DNA from 2 places in the Streptomyces sp. NPDC045955 genome. Region 1 is predicted to be linked to the other one. Evidence: riboswitches for the same ligand, from Rfam matches in the RefSeq annotation. Region 1 holds a riboswitch; the other holds the start of a gene.
The links. Region 1 has a riboswitch for S-adenosylmethionine ahead of AC07F0_RS13805 (aminotransferase class V-fold PLP-dependent enzyme). Riboswitches for the same ligand answer to the same signal wherever they lie in the genome.
Positions count from the first base shown of each region.

Region 2: it holds a riboswitch for S-adenosylmethionine, as region 1 does, so the genes downstream of both, thrC (threonine synthase) here and AC07F0_RS13805 (aminotransferase class V-fold PLP-dependent enzyme) in region 1, are expected to answer to the same signal.

Region 1 covers NZ_JBWKKY010000006.1:6,437-11,678, forward strand. The annotation lists gene qcrB (cytochrome bc1 complex cytochrome b subunit) at 1-1,335, shown strand, start outside; gene trpD (anthranilate phosphoribosyltransferase) at 1,473-2,537, shown strand; SAM riboswitch class IV at 2,604-2,720, shown strand; gene AC07F0_RS13805 (aminotransferase class V-fold PLP-dependent enzyme) at 2,853-4,220, shown strand; partial or broken gene AC07F0_RS13810 (glycerate kinase) at 4,175-4,750, opposite strand; gene AC07F0_RS13815 (Lrp/AsnC family transcriptional regulator) at 4,752-5,033, opposite strand; gene AC07F0_RS13820 (rhomboid family intramembrane serine protease) at 5,030-5,242, opposite strand, start outside.
Region 2 covers NZ_JBWKKY010000001.1:532,780-538,021, forward strand. The annotation lists gene AC07F0_RS02455 (ubiquitin-like small modifier protein 1) at 211-486, opposite strand; gene thrC (threonine synthase) at 614-1,900, opposite strand; SAM riboswitch class I at 1,919-2,074, opposite strand; gene AC07F0_RS02465 (glucosyl-3-phosphoglycerate synthase) at 2,230-3,174, shown strand; gene AC07F0_RS02470 (alpha,alpha-trehalose-phosphate synthase (UDP-forming)) at 3,248-4,636, shown strand; gene otsB (trehalose-phosphatase) at 4,644-5,242, shown strand, end outside.

The DNA of each region.
Region 1 (5,242 bases):
CTGGACATCAGCTTCGACGTCCGCGGCGGTCTGCTCATCCGGCAGATCCACCACTGGGCGGCGATCATCTTCCTCGCCGGCATGTTCGTGCACATGATGCGCGTCTTCTTCACCGGCGCCTTCCGCAAGCCGCGCGAGATCAACTGGCTGTTCGGCTTCCTGCTGTTCGTCCTGGGCATGTTCACCGGGTTCACCGGCTACTCGCTCCCGGACGACCTGCTCTCCGGCACCGGTGTCCGCTTCACGCAGGGCGCGATCCTGTCCGTGCCGATCGTCGGCACGTACATCTCGATGTTCCTGTTCGGCGGGGAGTTCCCGGGCACCGACTTCGTCGCCCGGTTCTACTCGATCCACATCCTGCTGCTGCCGGGCATCATGCTCGGGCTCGTGGTCGGCCACCTGATCCTGGTCTTCTACCACAAGCACACGCAGTTCGCGGGTCCCGGCCGGACCAACAAGAACGTCGTCGGCATGCCGCTGCTGCCGGTCTACATGGCCAAGGCCGGAGGCTTCTTCTTCCTGGTCTTCGGTGTCATCGCGGCCCTCGCCGGCATCGCGACCGTCAACCCCATCTGGGTCCTGGGCCCCTACCGGCCCGACCAGGTGTCGACGGGCGCACAGCCCGACTGGTACATGGGCTTCGCCGAGGGTCTGGTCCGTGCGATGCCGGGCTGGGAGATCAACCTCTGGGGTCACACGCTCGTCCTGGGCGTGTTCATCCCGCTGGTCCTCTTCGGTCTGTTCCTCGGGATCATCGCCCTCTACCCGTTCATCGAGTCGTGGGTCACGGGGGACAAGCGCGAGCACCACATCCTGGACCGGCCGCGCAACGCCCCGACGCGCACCGCCTTCGGTGTCGCGTGGGTCACCGGCTACATGATCATGCTGATCGGCGGTGGCAACGACATCGTCGCCACGCACTTCCACCTGTCGATCAACGCGGTCACCTGGTTCGTCCGGATCGGGTTCTTTGCCGGGCCGGTCGTCGCGTTCATCGTCACCAAGCGCATCTGCCTGGGCCTCCAGCGCCGCGACAAGGAGAAGGTGCTGCACGGCCGCGAGTCGGGCATCATCAAGCGCCTGCCGCACGGTGAGTTCATCGAGGTGCACGAGCCGCTCAGCCAGGAGCAGATGTACACGCTCACGGCGCACGAGCAGTACCAGCCGGTCGAGATCGGCCCGACGGTCGACGAGAACGGTGTCGAGCGCAAGGTGAAGGGCTCCGAGAAGCTGCGCGCCAAGCTCAGCGAGTCCTACTACGGCGAGGGAGCCCAGATCCCGAAGCCGACCGCCGAGGAGTACCGGGAGATCACGAGCGGCCACGGCCACCACTGATCACTGCTTCGCCACGCCACTCAAGGGCCCCGTCCGGTGTTCGGACGGGGCCCTTCGCGATGCCCCGTGCCTGGATAGGGTGGACCTCGTTGAGACTCTCGTCCCGTAGTGCGGGACGCCTGACCCTGGAGCGGCTTATGAGCGCTGTGACCCCCGCTGGAGGCGACACCGCGGCGGGCCGCTCCTGGCCCCTGCTGTTGAACGGTCTGCTGGACCGCCGGGACCTGACCGCCGACGACACCGCGTGGGCGATGGACCTGATCATGCGCGGCGAGGCGACGGACGCCCAGATCGCCGGGCTCGTGGTGGCGCTGCGGGCCAAGGGCGAGACCGTCGAGGAGATCGCCGGGTTCGTCCGGGCGATGTACGAGCACGCGAACGTGATCGAGGTGCCGGGCCCGGCCGTCGACATCGTCGGCACGGGCGGCGACGGGGCCAAGACCGTCAACATCTCCACGATGTCGGCGATCGTCATCGCCGGCGCGGGCGCGAAGGTCGTCAAGCACGGCAACCGCGCGGCGTCGTCGGCGTCCGGCGCGTCGGACGTGCTGGAGAAGCTCGGCGTCAATCTGGAGCTGCCCACGCACCGGGTGGCCCAGGTCGCCGAGGACGCCGGGATCACCTTCTGCTTCGCGGCGAAGTTCCACCCGGCGATGCGCCACGCGGGCGCGGCGCGCGGCCAGTTGGGCGTCCGGACGATCTTCAACGTCCTCGGTCCGCTGACCAACCCGGCGAAGGTACGCGCCCAGGCCGTCGGTGTCGCGGATCCGCGCATGGCACCGATCGTCGCGGGCGTCTTCGCCGAGCGCGGTCACTCGTCCCTGGTCTTCCGGGGGGACGACGGCCTCGACGAACTGACCACCACCGCCACGTCCAGAGTGTGGATCGTCCGCGACGGCAAGGTGACCGAGGAGGCCTTCGACCCGCGCGACGTGGGCCTCGAACTCGTCCCCGTGGAGGCCCTGCGCGGCGCGGACGCCTCCTACAACGCGGAGGTCGCCCGCCGTCTGCTGGACGGTGAGACGGGCCCGGTGCGCGACGCGGTCCTGCTGAACTCGGCGGCGGCCCTGGTGGCCCTCGAACCCGGCCCGGGGACACTCGCCGAGCAGATCCGCGCCGGCATGGCGAAGGCGGCCGTATCGATCGACTCCGGGGCCGCCAAGCGGACCCTGGAGCGGTGGGTGGCGGCGAGCAACGCGTAGTGCGGGTGTCCCGCGATCCGGACTCGGGTTGCGGGACACCGATCTTTTCGCGTACGTTCCTGATCAGGTCATGAGTGACAGTCATGAGGCCCCGGCCGACTGTCCGGCAACCCTCCGTCCGTGGCGGGGTGCCCCGGGTGAAGACCAGGCCGCAGGCAGCGAGGTCTGTGGCAAGCGCGTGACGAGGAGTCTCTCGTGAACCAGCGAATGCGATAGGGCCGCAGAGCCCCGCCTCCGCACCCCTTCTTTCCTTCACCCCCGCTTGTAGCCACGTGCTCGCGGGCGGATTCCACCTGACTTCACGGGAGTTCCGCCATGTCCGTCCCCACCGTTGCCGCCGCCCCGTCCGTTTGTGCCCCGCTGCCCGTTCTGGGTGGGGACGTCACCGTTCCGCTCGTCACCGGTGGCGAGGTCACCTACGCCGCGCTCGACTACGCCGCCAGCGCCCCGGCGCTCCAGCGGGTCTGGGACGACGTCGCCGCCTACGCGCCGTACTACGGCAGCGTCCACCGCGGTGCCGGGTACCTGTCCCAGCTGTCGACCGACCTGTTCGAGAACGCCCGCCGGACGGTCGCGGAGTTCCTCGACTGCCGGGACGGTGACCAGGTGGTCTTCACCCGGTCCACCACCGACTCCCTCAACCTCCTGGCCGCCGCCCTGCCGGCCGGCTGCCAGGTCTTCGTCTTTGAGACCGAGCACCACGCCTCCCTGCTGCCCTGGCGCGACGCCCGCGTCACGTACCTCGACGCCCCGCGCAGCCCCCGCCAGGCCGTCGAGACCCTGGAGCGCGCCCTCGCCGAGAGGGACCCCCGCGGCCCGGCCCTCGTCTGCGTCACCGGCGCCTCCAACGTCACCGGCGAGCTGTGGCCCGTTGGGGAACTCGCGGCTGCCGCGCACGCGCACGGCGCCCGGATCGTGCTCGACGCCGCCCAGCTGGCCCCGCACCACCCCGTGTCCGTCGCCGACCTCGACGTCGACTGGGTCGCCTTCTCCGGGCACAAGCTGTACGCGCCCTTCGGCTCCGGTGTGCTGGCCGGACGGGCCGACTGGCTGCGCGAGGCCGAGCCGTACCTCGCGGGCGGCGGCGCCAGCCGCAAGGTCACCCGGCGCGCCGACGGGGGAGTGGACGTGGAGTGGCACGACAGCGCCGCCCGTCACGAGGCCGGTTCGCCCAACGTCATCGGTGCCTACGCCGTCGCCTCCGCCTGCAAGACGCTGACGGAGGCCGGCTTCGACACGCTCGTCGCCCGCGAGCAGTACCTGCTCGCCAAGGTGCGCGAGGGGCTCGCCGACGTCCCCCAGGTGCGGTTCCTGTCCCTGTTCGGGGACGACGCCCCGCGCGTCGGTGTGCTCTCCTTCGTCGTCGAGGGCTGGAACAGCTCGCACTTCGCCGCCGCGCTCTCCGCCGAGTACGGCATCGGCGTCCGGGACGGGCTGTTCTGTGCCCACCCGCTGGTGCGCACGCTGCTCGGCAGCGACCCGCAGACGCAGGGCGAGTGCGGGTCGCCCGAGGCCGCGCCCGGCGAGAAGTCCCTCAACGCCATCCGGGTGAGCTTCGGTGCGGGCACGCCGGACGAGCACGTGGAGCGGTTCGTGCGGGCCGTGCGGGAACTCGTGACGGACGGGGCGCGGTGGAACTACCGCACGGAGGACGGGCGTTGCGTGCCGGACACCTCCGCGTGAACCGCTTGGGGGACCAAAGGTAGCCGGGCGCCGAGGACGACCATCCGCAAGGCGCGCTCGGTGGCGTCGGTGAGCAGTTCGCTCGCGCGCAGCAGTGCCTCGGCCAGCTCCATGGGGGCGGGCAGGATGCTGTGGCAGGCGTCCACGCCCGGCACCTCGTGCGCGCCCTCGCCGAGCGTGCCCGCCAGGGCCAGGACCAGGCGGCCGTGGAGCTTGGCCCGGCGGGCCACCTCGGCGGGGACCTTGCCGCGCGGCGTCTGGTGGTCCGGGGCGCCCTCGGCGGTGATCACCAGATCGGCGCCGGCCAGCCGGGCGTCCAGGTCGAGGTGGTCCAGCAGCACGTCGAAGCGGGGGAGGAGACGGGCGCCGAGGGCGGCGAGGCCGGCGCCCAGCCCGCCGGAGGCCCCGGTGCCGGGGCCGTACCGCAGGTCGGTGTCCGGGACGGCGGCGTCGCGGGTGAGGACGAAGGCGCAGTTCTCCAGTCCGGCCGACAGCTGTTCGACCTGCTCGGGCGTCGCGCCCTTCTGCGGGCTAGTTGTCCAGCCCGATCGAGAACGCCGCCTCCAGGTCGTGCTGCGAGTACGTACGGAACGCCACGTGCGTGTCGGTCCCCTCCACCCCGGGGATCTTGCTGATCCGGCCCGGGATGACCTCCGCCAGGTCCTCGTGGTCCTTCACCCGGACCATCGCGATCAGGTCGTACGTGCCGGTGACGGAGAAGACCTCGCTGACGTTGTCCAGCGCGGCGATCGACTCCGCGATCTCGGGGATCCGGTCCACGCTGGTCTTGATGAGGACGATCGCGGTGATCACGGCTGGTTCTCTCCCTCGGGGGCCGGAGCAGGGGCGGCCTTCACTCTAGTAGGGCCGGTGGGACGGCCGTAGCGGACCGAGGCGTAGCCGAAGCCCAGGCCGAAGCCCACCAGGTGGGCGAGGTAGGCCACGCCCGGCCCGTCCGAGGCCCGCCCCGCCGCCAGCCACTGCAGCGCCGCCCAGAACGGCAGCACGACCCAGGCCGGGAA
Region 2 (5,242 bases), on a different contig from region 1:
CCGCGAAAGACGCACACACTTTGGCTACATCTTGTCGGGCGTGCGGCAGGAAATAAGGGCTCCCGATCAGGAGATCGGCGCTGCGTTCCCCAACTGTACCGCGCTCAATCACACAGAATTGCCCCCTCCGCTTCTCTCACGGAGGGGGCAATTCGATGAACTCTCAGTGACCGCCGTTACCGAAGGTAATAATCAAGCCGGTCGACCGGTTCAGCCACCCGCGACGGCGGGAATGATCGACACCCCGGCACCGTCCGGCGTCGCCGTGTCCAGCCCCTGCTCGAACCGCACGTCGTCGTCGTTGACGTACACGTTGACGAACCGGCGCAGCTTGCCCTGGTCGTCCAGCACCCGGGCGGCGATCCCGGTGTGGTTCTTCTCCAGATCGGCGATGACCTCGCCGAGGGTCGCTCCCTCGGCGGCGACCTCGGCCTGCCCGCCGGTGTAGGTGCGCAGGATGGTGGGGATACGAACGGTGACGCTCATCGGGATGTGACCTCCGGTTTTGTTTTGCAGCTACGGCTGGGGCGCGCCCCAGGGCGCGGGGCTGTGTCGATGTGCGGCTCCGCCGCGTGGGCGCGACCAACCCCCACCGGCCCGCAGCAGACAACGATCAGACGAGCCCAGCCTCACGGAACGAATCAAGGTTGGGACGAATGGTCGCAGTAAGCCCGGTCCCGGCCACCGCATCCAGCGTCTTCAGACCATCCCCCGTGTTCAGCACCACGGTCGTCTTCGAGGGGTCGAGCACCCCGTTCTCGATCAGCTTCTTCGCCACACCCACGGTCACACCACCGGCGGTCTCCGCGAAGATGCCCTCGGTCCGGGCGAGAATCTTGATCGCCTCGACGACCTGCTCGTCGTTGACGTCCTCCACCGCACCGCCCGTACGCCGCGCGATGTCCAGCACGTACGGCCCGTCCGCCGGGTTGCCGATCGCCAGCGACTTGGCGATCGTGTCCGGCTTCTGGGGGCGTACGACGTCGTGGCCGGCCTTGAACGCCGTCGACACCGGAGAGCAGCCCTCGGCCTGCGCGCCGAAGATCTTGTACGGCTTGTCCTCGACCAGCCCGAGCTTGATCAGCTCCTGAAGGCCCTTGTCGATCTTCGTGAGCTGTGAGCCGGAGGCGATCGGCACCACGATCTGATCCGGCAGCTGCCAGCCGAGCTGCTCGCAGATCTCGTACGCCAGGGTCTTGGAGCCCTCCGCGTAGTACGGCCGCAGGTTGACGTTGACGAAGCCCCAGCCCTCGCCGGCCGGGTCGCCGATCAGCTCGGAGCAGAAGCGGTTCACGTCGTCGTAGTTGCCCTGGATGCCGACGAGCTCGCCGCCGTAGACCGCGGCCATGACGACCTTGCCCTGCTCCAGGTCGTGCGGGATGAACACGCAGGAGCGGAAGCCGGCCCGGGCCGCCGCGGCGCCCACGGCGCCGGCGAGGTTGCCGGTGGAGGAGCAGGACAGCGTGGTGAAGCCGAAGGCGCGGGCGGCCTCCAGGGCCTGGGCGACGACCCGGTCCTTGAAGGAGTGCGTCGGGTTGCCGGAGTCGTCCTTGACGAAGAGCTTGCCCGCCTCGACGCCCAGCTCGCGCGCGAGGTTGTCGGCCTTGACGAGCTGGGTCCAGCCCGGGTTGATGTTCGGCTTGGTCGCCACGTCGGCCGGGACCGGCAGCAGCGGGGCGTAGCGCCAGATGTTCGCGGGTCCCGCTTCGATCCGCTTGCGGAGTTCCTCGGTGTCGTAGGCCGAGAAGTCGTAGGCGATCTCCAGCGGGCCGAAACACTCCTCGCACGCGAAGACCGGGCCGAGGGGTACGCGGTGACCGCACTCGCGGCAGCTCAGGGCGGCGGCGGGGCCGAGGTCTACGGTGGAGTCGGTGGTGCTTGCAACAGTCTGCACAGCCATGTGAGGCGAGGCCCTTTCTCCTCATCTTCCTCACGACGCATCTCGCCGTGAGACGGATTTGGCACCTTCCCGAGCCGGGAGCCTCGCGGAGCGGTCGACAGTGACCTACGAGTATCGGCTGGAGGGTTGCCGGGGCTTCATCGGGCCGTATCCCTCTGCCCCTCTGGATGAGCTGTATTCGGTTGTAAACAACGGCTGACCCCGGACATGCGATGGTCATCCGCGTTGTTCAAGACTGTAACCGACGACCAGGACAGTTGAGATAGTCGTCCGAACCGCGAGATGGGTCACAGTCCGTCCCGCCGAGAGTACGCAGAGGAGCCGCCACGGTGCTGGAAGAAGTCGAGCGCTGGCTGAGCACCCGTTCCTGGTCAGCGACCGATCGTCCGCTCCACCAGATCCTGGCCGCCAAGCAGCGCACCGGCCAGACGGTGAGTGTGGTGCTGCCCGCGCTCAACGAGGAGGAGACGGTCGGTGACATCGCCGCGATCATCCGTCACGACCTGATGCGGCAGGTGCCGCTCGTCGACGAGCTGGTCGTCGTCGACTCGGGGTCGACCGACCGCACGTCGGAGGTGGCCGCCGCCGCGGGTGCGACGGTGGTGCACCGCGACGAGATCATCCCGCGGATCCCCGCCGTCCCGGGCAAGGGCGAGGTGCTGTGGCGCTCGCTGCTCGTCACGCGCGGGGACATCGTCTGCTTCGTCGACGCGGACCTGAGGGACTTCTCGTCCGACTTCGTCTCCGGGATCGTGGGCCCACTGCTCACCGACCCGGACGTCGCCCTGGTGAAGGGCATGTACGACCGTCCGCTCGGCGCGGCAGCCGGGCAGGGCGGCCGGGTCACGGAGCTGATGGCCCGCCCGCTGCTCAACATGCACTGGCCGCAGCTGGCCGGGTTCGTGCAGCCGCTCGGCGGCGAGTACGCGGCCCGCCGCTCGCTGCTGGAGCAGCTGCCGTTCCCCGTCGGGTACGGCGTCGAGCTGGGCATGCTGGTCGATGCGCTGCACCTGGTGGGCCTGGACGCCCTCGCCCAGGTGGACATCGGCGTGCGCAAGCACCGGCACCAGGACGGGCAGGCGCTGGGCCGGATGGCCGCCGCGATCTACCGCACGGCCCAGCTGAGGCTGGCCCGCGGGCATCTGATCCGGCCGTCCCTGACGCAGTTCGAGCGAGGCGGCGACGGCTTCGAGCCGCGGACGTACTCCGTGGACACCGAGGAGCGTCCGCCGATGGTGGAGATCGCCGAGTACCAGGCGCGGAGAGCGGCCTGACCGGGGTCGTTTTCGGCCGGGTGGGGCGGGGCCGTACGTTTGAGCGTTTCCGGGCCGGGCTAGGTTGTGGCGTATGGCTTCGACGTACGGCTCTGCACAGGTGCTGGTGGCGTCCAACCGCGGTCCGGTCTCGTACGCGGTGGGCGATGACGGTTCGCTGAACGCCAAGCGGGGCGGCGGCGGGCTGGTCTCGGGGCTGTCCGCGATCGGCTCGGACGCGGACGCGCTGTGGGTGTGCTCGGCGCTGTCCGACGGCGACCGGGAGGCGGTCCGGCGGGGCGTCGGCGAGGACGGCGTGCGGATGCTGGACATCCCGGCCGACGTGCACGCGGACGCGTACAACGGCATCGCCAACTCGGTCCTGTGGTTCGTGCACCACATGATCTACCAGACGCCGCTGGAGCCGGTCTTCGACGCGGAGTTCCGGCGCCAGTGGGCGTCCTACGAGACGTACAACCGGGCGTTCGCCGAGGCGCTGGCCGAGGAGGCGGCGCAGGGCGCGGCGGTCGTGGTGCAGGACTACCACCTCACGCTGGTGCCGGGCATGCTCCGCGCGCTGCGCCCGGACCTGAGGATCGGCCACTTCTCGCACACGCCGTGGGCGCCGCCCGAGTACTTCCGGATGCTGCCGGACGACGTGGCCGGGCAGGTGCTGCGCGGCATGCTGGGCGCGGACCGGCTGGGCTTCCTCACGCAGCGCTGGGCGGACGCGTTCACCGCGTGCGCCGAGCAGTTCGCCGGCGGGCTCGGGGGCACGCGGATCGGCGTGCACGGGCTCGGGGCCGACGCGGACTTCCTGCGGAAGCGGTCGCGCGAGCAGGACGTGGAGGAGCGGATGGCCGCGCTCCGGGAGGAGATCGGCGAGGGCCGCCGCACCATCGTCCGGGTCGACCGCACGGAGCTGTCGAAGAACATCGTGCGCGGCCTGCTGGCCTACCGCCGGCTGCTGGAGACCCACGCCGAATGGCGCGAGCGGGTGGTGCACGTGGCCTTCGCGTATCCCTCGCGCCAGGACCTCGCGGTGTACCGGGAGTACACGGCCGAGGTGCAGCGGGTCTCGGAGGAGATCAACGCCGAGTTCGGGACGCCGGGGTGGACCCCGGTCGTCCTCAACCTCGAGGACGACTTCGCCCGCTCCCTGGCCGCGTACCGGCTGGCCGACGTGGCCCTCGTCAACCCCATCCGGGACGGCATGAACCTCGTCGCCAAGGAGGTCCCGGTCGTCTCCGACGAGGGCTGCGCCCTGGTGCTGTCGCGGGAGGCCGGGGCGTTCGAGGAGCTGGGCGAGGACGCGATCGTGGTGAACCCGTACGACGTGACGGGGACGGCGGCTGCCCTGCACGAGGCGCTGTCGATGCGCCCGGAGGAACGGGCCGAGCGCAGCAAGCGGCTGGCAGCGGCGGCGACCGCGCTGCCGCCGGCGCGGTGGTTCCTGGACCAGCTCGACGCGTTGAGGGGCTGAGCGGCGGATGAGCAGCACCACGCCGGCGTCGCAGCCGCTGCCCCCTCCCACGACGAAAGCGGGCCAGGAGGGTCTGGACGCCCTCCTGGCCCGCCCCGGCCAGGCGCTGATCGGCCTCGACTTCGACGGGACGCTCGCGCCGATCGTGGCCGACCCCGAGCAGGCCCGGGCCCACCCGGACGCCGTACCCGCGCTGGCCGCGCTCGCGCCGAAGGTCGCCGCCGTGGCGGTGATCACCGGGCGGCCCGCCGAGGTCGCGGTTCGCAACGGCGGCTTCGCGGATGTCCCGGGCCTGGAACACCTCGTGGTCCTCGGCCACTACGGCGCCGAACGCTGGGACGCCCGCACCGGCGAGGTCAGCGCCCCCGAGCCGCATCCCGGCGTCGCCGCCGTCCGCGCCGAACTGCCCGAGCTCCTCGAACGGCTCGGCGCGTCGCAGGGGACCTGGATCGAGGAGAAGGGCCGGTCGGTGGCGGTGCACACCCGCCGGGCCGCCGACCCGCAGGCCACGCTGGACTCCCTGCGCGATCCGCTCGCCGGCCTGGCCGGCCGCCACGGCCTGATCGTGGAGCCCGGCCGCATGGTCCTCGAACTGCGCCCGCCCGG